DNA from 3 places in the Vibrio sp. Vb0667 genome. Region 1 is predicted to be linked to each of the others. Evidence: predicted binding sites of a transcription regulator. Region 1 holds the regulator's gene; each other region holds the start of a gene.
What was found. The regulator MetJ, encoded in region 1, represses methionine synthesis genes. The targets are predictions, from matches to a motif close to TTAGACNTNTANANGTCTAA.
Positions count from the first base shown of each region.

Region 1 (4,292 bases):
TGAGCCATAAAGCCAGTAATTACCACACGTTTATGGTTATGCTGCGCGAGGATCTCTTTAATTAAAGGGTATGAACGAGCGCGATCAACCTCTGGTTGAGTTCCCGCTTCTGCACGTAAAAACGCTCGTGCATCTTGTGCAACCGCAGGGATAGAACGTTGAGATAATAACGCGGCCAATAGGCGAGCAGACCATACTTCTCCGTGTCCCAGTACCGCAGCTTTTTGCGCATTAGTGAGTGGTGCAGTCAGTTCCGAGAGAGTACTGAACTCATCATGTAATAAAGCTAACAGCTCTTCTTTTGCTTCACTCTCCAACAAGCTTTCTATTAGCTCAGTTTGGAACTGTCTCAAGCTTTGAAGCGCTTCATGCGCAATTCGGCCATCTTTACTTAACCCTTCCAAAAACTCAATCAAGCGGTTAGTGGTTTTTCCTGCAGCAGATACGACCACAAGATCATTTTCTGTCGAATACTCCTTGAGAATACCCACAACGCGTAAGTAGCATTCTGGGTTTGCTAAGCTACTGCCACCAAACTTATGCAGCTGACGTTGTACAGTCATTGTTATCGTCTCCTATTACTGGGTAGCTTTAGCGAACGCTTGTTCTAAATCTGTGATGAGGTCTTGTGCATCTTCCAAACCGACAGACAAACGCAATAGTTGATGAGAGACCCCAGCCTCCGCCAGCGCCTCCTCACCCATTGCACGGTGCGTCATAGATGCTGGGTGGCAAATCAAACTTTCTACACCACCTAATGACTCTGCTAATGAAAACAGTTGGAGCTCTTTCACAAACACCTTTAACTGCTCAAACGAACCAGCAAACTCAAAACTCAACATAGAGCCAAAGCCCGTTTGCTGCTTTTTAGCAATGTCGTGACCTGGATGTTCCGGCAGGCTTGGATGATAGATAGTTTTAACTAACGCTTGTTTCTGTAGGTAAGCTAGTACCTGCTGTGAGCTCTCTTCATGTACTCTCATACGAGCAGCAAGCGTACGAATACCTCGCAGTGTCATGTAACTATCGAAAGGTGTGCCCGTTGCACCAATACAATTACCCCACCATGCAAGCTCTTCTGCATGCGCTTCTGTGTTGGTGATGATTACTCCACCAATTACGTCCGAATGACCGTTGATGTACTTTGTTGTGGAGTGGATAACAAAATCCGCACCTAGCTCTAAAGGTTTTTGGTACACGGGTGTCAAAAAGGTATTGTCCACCGCAACTAACGCGCCGATTTGTTTCGCTTTTTCACAAGTAGCTGCAATATCCACTACGCGAACCAGAGGGTTTGACGGAGTTTCTAGCAAAATGAGTTTTGGTTTTTGTGCCAATGCAGCATCTAAAGCCTGTTCGTCTGATTGATCGACAAACTGAACCTTAAAATCGCCTTTGTTAGCTCGGGTATTAAAAAGACGATAGGTACCACCATAACAATCGTGAGGAGCAATAATGAGATCATCTGGGCCGAGAAAAGCGGAAACCCATAAATTTAATGCCGACGTACCGCAGTTAGTAACAACCGCTCCTTTTCCAGACTCAAGTTCAGATAGCGCACTTTCCAACAGTCCGCGGTTTGGATTACCAGATCGTGTGTAATCATACTTGGGCACTTCACCAAAAGCAGGAAAACCATAGTTAGTGGAAAGATAAATAGGTGGAACGACAGCATGATATTGGCTGTCTGATTCAATACCAGTGCGTACTGCAATGGTCGCAGGTTTGCGAGTGCTCATGGGTGTATCCTTTCACGGGTAATGACTTCTAAATAGGAATGCGCTATATCTAATGAGTAACATAAAGTGATCAACACGCTTCCTTTGCTGTTATGTTCACTTTACTCGTCAAAAAATGAGACGTCAACACTTCTAGACGTCTATATGTCTTTGCTTATGGCGGTAAATGCAGCTAAAATCAGCACCTAAATTATTTTTAACCGATTACATAAATGAAGGTGTGCAATGGCTGACTGGAATGGCGAATACATTAGCCCATATGCAGAGCACGGCAAAAAAAGCGAACAAGTAAAAAAAATTACCGTCTCTATCCCGCTAAAAGTTTTAAAGGTGCTAACTGATGAGCGTACTCGCCGTCAGATCAATAACTTACGCCATGCAACCAATAGCGAATTGCTATGCGAGGCATTTTTGCACGCGTACACAGGTCAGCCACTTCCGACAGATGAAGACCTTCGTAAAGACCGTCCTGATGATATTCCAACAGAAGTAAAAGCGCTGATGACGGAAATGGGCATCGAATTTGAGTCATTCGACGAAGAATAAAAAAGCCTGATAAAAGGTTTCAGGTAATAACTCTTGCCTCGAGCCAAATGGATGACATAAAAAATGGGACGCAATAGCGTCCCATTTTTTGTGTATCACATCTGAAAGATATATTACTCTGCCATGTAGTTTTCAGGCATCTCGATACGAGCTACACCTGAATTAACCGCCGCCTGAGCAACCGCTTTTGCAACACGTGGTAGCAAACGTGAATCCATTGGTTTTGGAATAATATAGTCCGCACCAAACTCTAGCTTATCAACACCGGCAGCCTTCAATACGGCTTCAGGTACAGGCTCTTTTGCTAGCTCACGAATCGCCTCAACGGCTGCAAGTTTCATTTCATCATTGATTTCACTTGCACGCACATCAAGAGCACCGCGGAAAATGAATGGGAAACACAATACGTTGTTAACTTGGTTAGGATAATCACTACGGCCAGTACCCATGATCAAGTCATCACGAACTGCGTGAGCAAGTTCCGGCTTGATTTCAGGATCCGGGTTAGAACATGCGAATACGATTGGCTTATCTGCCATCAACTTCAACGCTTCCGCTGGCAATAGGTTTGGACCAGATACACCTAGGAACAGATCTGCACCTTCAATCACGTCTTCTAGTGTGCGCTTATCTGTATTGTTCGCAAATAGCTGCTTATATTCATTAAGATCATCACGACGAGTGTGAATCACACCTTTGCGATCTAGCATGTAGATTTTTTCGCGCATTGCGCCGCATTTGATCAGAAGCTCCATACACGCTACAGCGGCAGCGCCAGCGCCAAGACAAACAATTGTTGAATCTTCAAGTTTCTTACCTTGAAGTTCGATTGCATTCAGCATACCCGCTGCCGTTACAATAGCAGTACCATGTTGATCATCGTGGAATACTGGTACATCACAACGTTCAATCAGACGCTTTTCAATCTCAAAACAGTCTGGTGCTTTAATATCTTCAAGGTTGATACCGCCAAAAGTGTCTGCAATGCTCGCAACAGTATCAACAAATTCATCGATCGTGCGGTGCTTAACTTCAATATCAATAGAGTCAAGACCTGCAAAACGCTTAAACAGTAACGCTTTACCTTCCATCACTGGCTTAGATGCAAGTGGACCTAGGTTACCTAGACCTAGAATAGCGGTACCGTTAGAAATAACAGCAACCATGTTCCCTTTTGCAGTGTACTTGTACACGTTATCCGGGTTTTGTGCGATTTCACGCACTGGCTCTGCAACACCAGGGCTATATGCAAGGGCAAGATCACCCGCCGTTTCCGCAGGCTTTGTCAGTTCGACAGCAATCTTTCCTGGAGTTGGATAAGCATGGTAATCCAATGCTTTTTGGCGATGTTCTTCTTCTGGAGTGGCTGCTTGGTGGTTGTCTTCAGACATGGACGTTTCTCTTTTTTATTTTTAGGTAAGGGGGCATAAATTCTATCGGATAGAAATCAAACTTCATAGGCAAGATTGCGAGCAATATCCTTAAAAAGCCGATAATAAAAGAGATTAGACCAGATAACGGGGTTAAGCACCCGATTTTCGAGTCAGGTGCTCTTTCTTCTTACTATTATTGGAGTATGCAAACTTAGAAAGTATCGTTACTCTTCGTCCACGTATTGCGCTTGGAGATAATTCTCAATACCAGACATTTCAATCAAGCCAAGTTGCGTCTCTAGCCAATCAACATGTTCTTCTTCATCTTCAAGAATATCTTGGAAGAGATCTCGAGACACATAATCTCGAATGTCTTCAGCGTAGGCAATCGCATCTTTTAAATCTGGAATAGCCGCCATTTCAAGCTTTAAGTCACACTCGAGCATTTCCTTGGTATCTTCACCAATCATCAACTTACCTAAATCTTGTAGGTTCGGTAGGCCTTCAAGGAACAAAATACGCTCAATTAGATGATCGGCATGCTTCATCTCATCGATAGATTCGTGATATTCCTTGTCTGCTAGGTGCTTTAAGCCCCAGTCTTTATACATTCGGGCGTGAAGAAAATACTGAT
Region 1 covers NZ_JAWPOL010000029.1:46,660-50,951, forward strand. Annotated here, with positions in the region: gene R8269_RS19460 (bifunctional aspartate kinase/homoserine dehydrogenase II) at 1-563, opposite strand, end outside; gene R8269_RS19465 (O-succinylhomoserine (thiol)-lyase) at 579-1,739, opposite strand; gene metJ (met regulon transcriptional regulator MetJ) at 1,965-2,285, shown strand; gene R8269_RS19475 (malic enzyme-like NAD(P)-binding protein) at 2,399-3,676, opposite strand; gene bfr (bacterioferritin) at 3,883-4,292, opposite strand, start outside.

Region 2 (4,292 bases), on a different contig from region 1:
GCGGCAATGCGCATCCAAAATATCATACACACTGCGAGTAACACGGCGAACGCCCATTGAGATGTTGAGTTACGACCGATCGCTTTCATTGAATGGAACAAGCTTGCTTTGTGTCCGCGCTCTCTCTCCCAACTGGCATCATACAAGCCCAGCGCGAGAAACGGACCGATTAACATGTAAACAATCAAACTGGGCATGACGACTAAGTGTGTGCCTTGCCACTGTACGAGCAAAACAATGCCTATCGCAGCAGCCATAAAACAGATGCCATAGAAAGCACTAATAAGCGGCATTCGCACGAAATCATGCAGACCTAATGCGAGCCAATGAAAAGGTGCAGAAAGATTGACCGTATTGCACGGTATGGTTCTGGCGTATTCGTTGTCTGGCACTTCCTTTCGTTTGTTGTGGAAGTCCGATGGATTAACAGTTCGAGGCATAACTCCTCCTTGATTTATTCCCACATTATCCGCTTATACCAACTGACAGCGGTTTTTGTTCAGTCAAACTTGAAGCGACTTTTTCAAGTTTACATCTGAGCATTGGCTTAGTTTGGTATCGGCCATAAAGATGCCTGACTCATGTCTTTACTTAAGTGTTGCTTCCACAGTCGCCAGCATCCGACGTCTCTATTTAAATTGGAGTTAACAATATTTTAACTATTGGCGGAGATGGGATAATTTACAAATAATTGCTTAAAATTTATTCGGTATAAAAATGAGGGAGAAACAGGACTGCTTTGTGGGGCAGGGCGGTATGAGCCGAAATGGCTGGATAAAAGTTGCTGAAAATAAAAAGCCCCCGCCATAGGCGAGGGCTTGATTGATTCTTGCTTGGCTTGATTATTTGATGCCAGCGAAATCGCGTAGAAGTGCAGCTTTGTCTGTCGCTTCCCACGGGAATTCTTCACGACCGAAGTGACCGTAAGCCGCTGTCTTCTTGTAGATAGGTTGAAGAAGGTTAAGCATTTCTTGTAGACCGTATGGACGTAGGTCGAAGAATTGACGAACCGCTTCAATGATGATGTCGTGAGATACTTTCTCAGTACCGAACGTTTCCACCATGATAGACGTTGGATCAGCAACACCGATTGCGTAAGAAAGTTGGATCTCACAACGGTCAGCCATGCCTGCCGCTACGATGTTTTTCGCTACGTAGCGTGCTGCGTATGCTGCACTACGGTCAACTTTTGATGGATCTTTACCAGAAAACGCACCGCCACCGTGACGAGCTGCGCCGCCGTAGGTATCTACGATGATCTTACGACCAGTTAGGCCACAGTCACCCATAGGACCACCGATTACGAAGCGACCGGTTGGGTTAATGAAGAAGTTTGTTTCTTTGTTGATCCACTCAGAAGGTAGCACTGGCTTAATGATCTCTTCCATTACCGCTTCACGCAGGTCTGAAGTTGAGATTGAGTCACAGTGTTGAGTTGAAAGAACAACCGCGTCGATACCAACGATGTTACCTTGATCGTATTGGAATGTTACCTGAGATTTTGCATCAGGACGCAACCAAGGTAGTGTGCCGTTTTTACGAACTTCTGCTTGCTTTTGAACAAGACGGTGAGAGTAAGTAATTGGCGCTGGCATTAGTACTTCAGTTTCGTTACAAGCGTAACCAAACATGATGCCTTGGTCGCCTGCACCTTGTTCTTTAGGGTCAGCTTTATCAACACCTTGGTTGATATCTGGCGACTGTTTACCGATTGTGTTTAGTACCGCACAAGAATCTGCGTCAAAGCCCATATCTGAATGTACGTAGCCGATTTCACGAACGGTTTCACGAGTTAACTCTTCGATGTCTACCCATGCTGAAGTCGTGATTTCACCACCCACCATTACCATACCGGTTTTAACGTAAGTCTCACATGCAACACGAGCCTTTGGATCTTGCTCTAGAATCGCGTCAAGAACCGCATCAGAAATCTGGTCTGCAATTTTATCTGGATGACCTTCTGATACTGACTCAGAAGTAAACAGGTGCTTAGCCATGTTAGCTCCACTATATCTGGTTTAAAACTGGGGAATGATAAACTCTCCAGCGCAAATTAATACTAATTTTTGTAGGTGTATCTACATCTAGACGTCTATTCTAAATTTGATTGCTCGAATTACAAGCTCTTTTTTGGTTTTTGTTATAACCAAACGTTTGCCTGATTTATTGATAATTTTAAGAACTTCGAACGATTTGGCGCGAAAGGTGCAATATTTGTGAGGTTTTGGACTGGAAAACGTTTGCACACCCAACAGGGCTTTGAGAGAATTATGACCTACTTTTCGTTTCGCTTAATGTACTCAGGAGCAGACATGTCGTCTCGTAAACATCTTGCCAATGCAATTCGTGCTCTAAGCATGGATGGTGTTCAACAAGCTAACTCAGGCCACCCAGGCGCACCAATGGGTATGGCTGATATCGCTGAAGTTCTTTGGCGCTCTCACCTAAACCATAACCCTTCAAACCCAGAGTGGGCCGACCGCGATCGCTTTGTGCTGTCAAACGGTCATGGGTCAATGCTTATTTACTCTCTACTGCACTTAAGCGGTTACGAGCTATCTATTGACGATCTGAAAAACTTCCGTCAATTGCACTCAAAAACCCCAGGTCACCCAGAGTACGGCTACGCGCCTGGTATCGAGACAACAACGGGTCCTCTAGGTCAAGGCATCACTAACGCTGTTGGTATGGCGATCGCAGAGAAAGCACTAGCGGCACAGTTCAACAAAGAAGGTCACGATATCGTTGACCACTTTACGTATGTGTTCATGGGTGACGGCTGTCTAATGGAAGGCATCTCGCATGAAGCATGCTCTCTTGCAGGTACTCTTGGTCTAGGCAAGCTGATTGCATTCTGGGATGACAACGGCATCTCTATCGACGGTCACGTTGATGGTTGGTTCTCTGACGATACACCTAAGCGTTTTGAAGCGTACGGCTGGCATGTAATCCCAGCAGTCGATGGTCACGACTCAGACGCGATCAACGCAGCAATTGAAGCAGCAAAAGCGGACCCACGTCCTACGCTTATCTGTACCAAAACAATTATCGGTTTCGGTTCTCCTAACAAGTCTGGTTCGCACGACTGTCACGGTGCACCACTAGGTCACGATGAAATCCAAGCGGCTCGCGAATACCTAGGTTGGGAGTACGGCCCATTTGAGATCCCGGCAGATGTTTACGCTGAGTGGGATGCAAAAGAAGCGGGCGCCGCGAAAGAAGCAGCTTGGAATGAAAAATTCGAAGCATACGCTGCAGCTTACCCTGCTGAAGCGGCAGAGCTTAAACGTCGTCTAAACGGCGAACTTCCTGCACAATGGGAAGAAAAAGCGAACCAAATCATTGCCGATCTTCAAGCAAACCCAGCGAACATTGCATCACGTAAAGCATCGCAAAATGCACTAGAAGCGTTTGGTCAAATGCTTCCTGAGTTTATGGGTGGTTCTGCTGACCTAGCGCCTTCTAACCTGACCATGTGGTCTGGTTCTAAGTCTCTAGAAACGGAGGACTTCTCTGGCAACTACATCCACTACGGTGTACGCGAATTCGGTATGACTGCTATCATCAACGGTATCGCATTGCACGGTGGTTTCGTTCCTTACGGCGCAACATTCCTAATGTTCATGGAATACGCTCGTAACGCAATGCGTATGGCTGCGCTGATGAAAATTCAGAACATCCAAGTTTACACGCATGATTCGATCGGTCTTGGCGAAGATGGCCCAACTCACCAACCTGTTGAGCAAATGGCGTCTCTACGTGTAACTCCAAACATGAGCACATGGCGCCCATGTGACCAAGTTGAGTCTGCAGTTGCATGGAAACTAGCGATTGAACGTAAAGATGCACCAACTGCACTTATCTTCTCTCGTCAAAACCTAGCGCAACAAGAGCGTACTGCTGAACAAGTCGCAGACATCGCGAAAGGTGCTTACATCCTGAAAGATAGCGAAGGTAAGCCTGAGCTAATCCTTATCGCAACAGGTTCTGAGGTTGAGCTTGCAGTGAAAGCCGCTGAGCAACTAACTTCAGAAGGCAAGAAAGTACGCGTTGTTTCAATGCCATCAACAGATGCATTCGATAAACAAGACGCTGCTTACCGTGAATCTGTACTGCCATCAGACGTAACGGCACGTATCGCTATTGAAGCGGGCATTGCGGATTTCTGGTACAAGTACGTAGGCTTCGACGGTCGCATCATCGGTATGACAACATTCGGTGAATCAGCACCTGCTGGTCAGCTATTCGAGATGTTTGGCTTCACGACTGAAAACGTAGTGAACACAGCTAAA
Region 2 covers NZ_JAWPOL010000007.1:151,021-155,312, reverse strand. Annotated here, with positions in the region: gene R8269_RS10270 (DUF2189 domain-containing protein) at 1-440, opposite strand, end outside; gene metK (methionine adenosyltransferase) at 843-1,997, opposite strand; gene tkt (transketolase) at 2,313-4,292, shown strand, end outside.
Region 2: metK (methionine adenosyltransferase) is a predicted target of MetJ. The motif match lies at 2,077-2,096, and genes of this name have one in related genera.

Region 3 (4,292 bases), on a different contig from region 1:
CAATTAGGTTTACGTATGGTGAGTCTTTATCTTCAACGAACACGCCGTCACGCTCTGGCGATAGGTCGATAGAGCTTGCGTAAGTGGTGTTGATGATAGATAGCGTTACGTCATCCAGTGAACGTGGAAGCTGTGGGGCTTCTAGTTCAATGATTTCGATATTTTTAGGGTTGCCTACGATGTCACGTACTGTAGCGAGTAGACCAACGCCATCACGTAGCGTAATCAAACCTTGTTGCTCAAGAAGCAGTAGTGAGCGACCTAGGTTAGTTGGGTCGTTTGGTACTGCGATGCGTGCGCCATCTTGAATTTCATCAATTGATTTTACTTGCTTTGAGTAACCAGCAATAGGGTAAACGAATGAGTTACCCGCGATAGCCAGTTTGTAGCCGCGGTCTTTCACTTGTTGGTCTAGGTATGGTTTGTGCTGGAACGCATTCGCGTCTACTGAACCATCATCCAGAGCGGCGTTTGGTGTTACGTAATCGGTAAATGTTACTAGCTCAACGTCTAGGTTGTATTTCTCTTTTGCTACTTTAGCGGCAACTTCGGCTACTTGTGCTTCAGCACCAGCAATAACGCCAACTTTTACTTTGTTTACGTCTACTTCTTTGTCGCCGCAACCCGCTAGAGCAAGAGCAGAGGCGGCCGTTGCTACAGTCAAAAGACCTTTAAGGCTAAATTTCATCTTTATCTCCTTATAATTTGTATTTTTGATGCTTATCTGTGGTCTACACGGCGCACCACTGCGTCGCCGATAGACTGAATAATCTGTACTAGAACAATCAACATCACGACAGTCACGGCCATGATAGTTACATCGTAGCGGTGGAAACCGTAACGAATGGCTACGTCGCCTAGGCCGCCGCCGCCTACCGTACCCGCCATAGCTGAGTAGCTAACGAGAGTGACCAAGGTAATCGTTACTGAGTTAACAATAGTCGGCATTGCTTCAGGTAGTAGAACTTTTGTGATGATCTGTGTTGGTGTCGCCCCCATTGACTGCGCTGCTTCCACCAAGCCTGTCGGTACTTCTAATAAAGCACCTTCAATAAGACGAGCGACAAAAGGAATGGCGCCAATAGTCAGTGGGACGATTGCTGCGGTTGTGCCGATAAAGGTTCCAACTAGCATTTTTGTCACTGGAATAATCGCAACCATCAGTACGAGGAATGGCACAGAACGACCAATATTAACGATAGCGCCTAAGCCGCTATTTAGTTTGGTGTTTTCAAGTAGGCCGCCTTTCTTAGTAATATGGAGGATTACGCCTAATGGAATACCCACAGCAAAGCCGACTAATCCGGCAACCGCAACCATGTAAAGCGTTTCCCACGTTGCACCTAAAAGTAGTTTGCTGTTTAAACTCAGCCATTCAGAAATCGTATTAAAGGACATAACCAAGTACCTCTACTTTTACGTTGTGCTTACGCAGGTATTCAAGAGCTGCGTTGTCATCTTCTTCGTTACCAAATAGCTCTGCGACCATCATGCCGAATTTCACGCCACCAGCGTAATCAAGGTCGGAACTCAAAATACTCACATCAATATTGTATTTACGAGAAATTTGCGACATTAACGGTGCATCGACGGTTGCGCCAGTAAACTCTAGGCGAACCAACGGGTAGCTGCCATCAACACGCTCTGCTTGCAGACGAGCTTGGTAATCTTCAGGAATGGAAAGATCCAGCGTTGAGCGAATGAATTGGTGCGCTAGCTCTGTCTTAGGGTGCGCAAAAATATCGCCAACGGTGCCTTTTTCCACCAGCTCACCACCACCGATGATTGCTACTTCGTGACAGATGCTTTTTACGACTTCCATTTCGTGAGTGATAAGTAAAATCGTGATGTTGAGTTTGCGGTTGATCTCTTTCAATAACTCAAGGATAGATTGAGTTGTTGCCGGATCTAGTGCGCTAGTGGCCTCATCACAAAGCAGCACGCTAGGATCGGATGCCAATGCACGAGCAATTGCCACACGCTGTTTTTGGCCGCCACTTAAGTTAGATGGGTAGCTCTCGTGTTTGTCGGCTAAGCCTACAAGCTTTAGCAACTCAGTTACTTTTGTTGTGATTTGCGATTTGTCTTTACCTGCCAGTTCTAGGGGCAATGCCACATTATCAAACACAGTACGAGACGAAAGCAGGTTAAAGTGCTGGAAGATCATGCCAATGTTACGGCGTGTTTCGACTAGTTGCTTTTTGCTGAGTTTGGTTAGATCTACACCATCAACGATGATGGAACCAGAGGTCGGCGCTTCTAACATGTTTACGCAGCGGATTAGCGTACTTTTACCAGCACCAGATGAACCGATAACACCAAAGATGGTGCCTTTGTCGATGTGTAGGTTAATGTCTTTCAGGGCAAGGATTTCCTTACTGCCTTGGTAGAACACTTTATTGACGTTTTTTATTTCTATCATGTTTCAACCTGCCCAAAGATACGGGGAACTTCGCTGTCAAAAACGGCCTTTGACAGAACTTAATGTTGAGCTTTATCTCAATTTTCAGTTGATGCTATGGGTTAAGCAGAATGAAGTCAATAGATATTTTTACGTCTAGACGTCTAAATGTATGGATGTTCTGTTTTGAAACGGAGATGTATAGATAGAAAGCAGGAGGTAGACGGCAGGGCACCCTCAGATTTACCGATTCTTGCCCAACAAATCAACCGTTTTGTCGAGGCCTAGAATGAATTAGATAGTGTTGAAGTTTATAAGGTATGTAATAATCTGATTAAACCGAGTTAATAGAGAAATACGTTTTGGCAAAACCTGCTGTTTTTATCGATCGTGATGGCGTGATAAACGTTGACCACGGCTACGTTCATGACGAACATGATTTTGAGTACATTGATGGTGTATTTGAAGCGACGAAAGCGCTAAAAGATAAAGGCTACCTTCTAGTGTTAGTGACGAATCAATCGGGCATCGCACGCGGTAAATTCAGTGAAGACCGTTTCTTGTCTCTGACTCAATGGATGGATTGGAACTTTGCTGATAATGGTGTTGAGTTCGATGGTATCTATTACTGCCCACATCATCCAGAACATGGCATTGGCGAGTACAAGCAAGATTGTGAGTGCCGTAAGCCAAAACCAGGCATGTTCATTTCTGCGCGTGACTTCTTGAAGATCGATATGGAGAAATCTGTGATGATCGGCGATAAAGCTGAAGACATGATGGCAGCAGAAGCGGCAGGCGTTGGCACTAAGATTTTGGTTCGCACTGGTAAGCCAGTAACAGAACAGGGCGAAGCCATTGCAACGGTAGTATTAGATAGCATTGCAGATGTGCCTGCGTACTTAAACAAGTAATCTTCATTACTGACTGAGTTAAGGGAAGCCACTGCTTCCCTTTTGTTTGATTCCTTCTTTTAGTCTGAACACTTATGAGCAAAAAACTCACCATTCTTGATATCGCAAAATTGGCTGGCGTGGGCAAATCGACGGTCAGCCGTGTGCTTACCAATGATCCCAAGGTAAAACCGCAAACGCGTGAGAAGGTAGAGCAAATCATTCGTGAATCAGGCTACGTCCCATCAAAGTCGGCGCAGTCGATGCGTGGTGGCAGCCAAAAAGTCATTGGGGTTATCATCTCCCGTTTAGATTCACCATCAGAAAATCGCGCCGTTGGTACCATGCTCAATGCTTTGTATTCCGCTGGTTATGATGCGGTGATCATGGAGAGCCAATTCGATCGCGATAAAACCAATGAACATTTGGATGTGCTTAAACGTCGCAACGTCGATGGGGTGATCGTGTTTGGTTTTACTGGATGTGATGAGCGAGCATTGGCAGAGTGGGGTAATCGTATCGTTGTGATCGCGATGGACACGCAAATGGTTTCTTCGATCAACTACGACAACCAAGGTGTGATAGACATGGCTTTGTCTCATCTTGAGCAGCAATCTTTATCTCACATTGCTTATATTGGTGTTGATCCTGAAGACAAAACCACTGGCTTAGCTCGTTTAAATGCTTATAAAGCTTGGTGTCAACGCAAGCAAATTACACCTTGTTTCCAAACGGGTAAGTTGAGCCATGAAAGTGCTTATCAGTTGGTAGACAAAGTCCTTCAATCTGACACTCAGGCCATCGTGTGCGCCAGTGACACCATCGCGTTGGGCGTGATTAAGCGTCTTCAAGAGTTAGGTCGTGAAGATGTGGTTGTGACAGGTGTTGGAGGTAATGAATTGCTCTCTTTCCTTTTCCCTAAAGTATTTAGTGTCGACCCAGGTTATACCCTTGCAGGTGAGAAGTCCGCTAACATGCTGATCAATCAATTAAATGGC
Region 3 covers NZ_JAWPOL010000012.1:29,420-33,711, reverse strand. Annotated here, with positions in the region: gene R8269_RS13175 (MetQ/NlpA family lipoprotein) at 1-688, opposite strand, end outside; gene R8269_RS13170 (methionine ABC transporter permease) at 721-1,398, opposite strand; gene metN (methionine ABC transporter ATP-binding protein MetN) at 1,388-2,422, opposite strand; gene gmhB (D-glycero-beta-D-manno-heptose 1,7-bisphosphate 7-phosphatase) at 2,764-3,315, shown strand; gene treR (trehalose operon repressor TreR) at 3,390-4,292, shown strand, end outside.
Region 3: metN (methionine ABC transporter ATP-binding protein MetN) is a predicted target of MetJ. The motif match lies at 2,550-2,569, and genes of this name have one in related genera.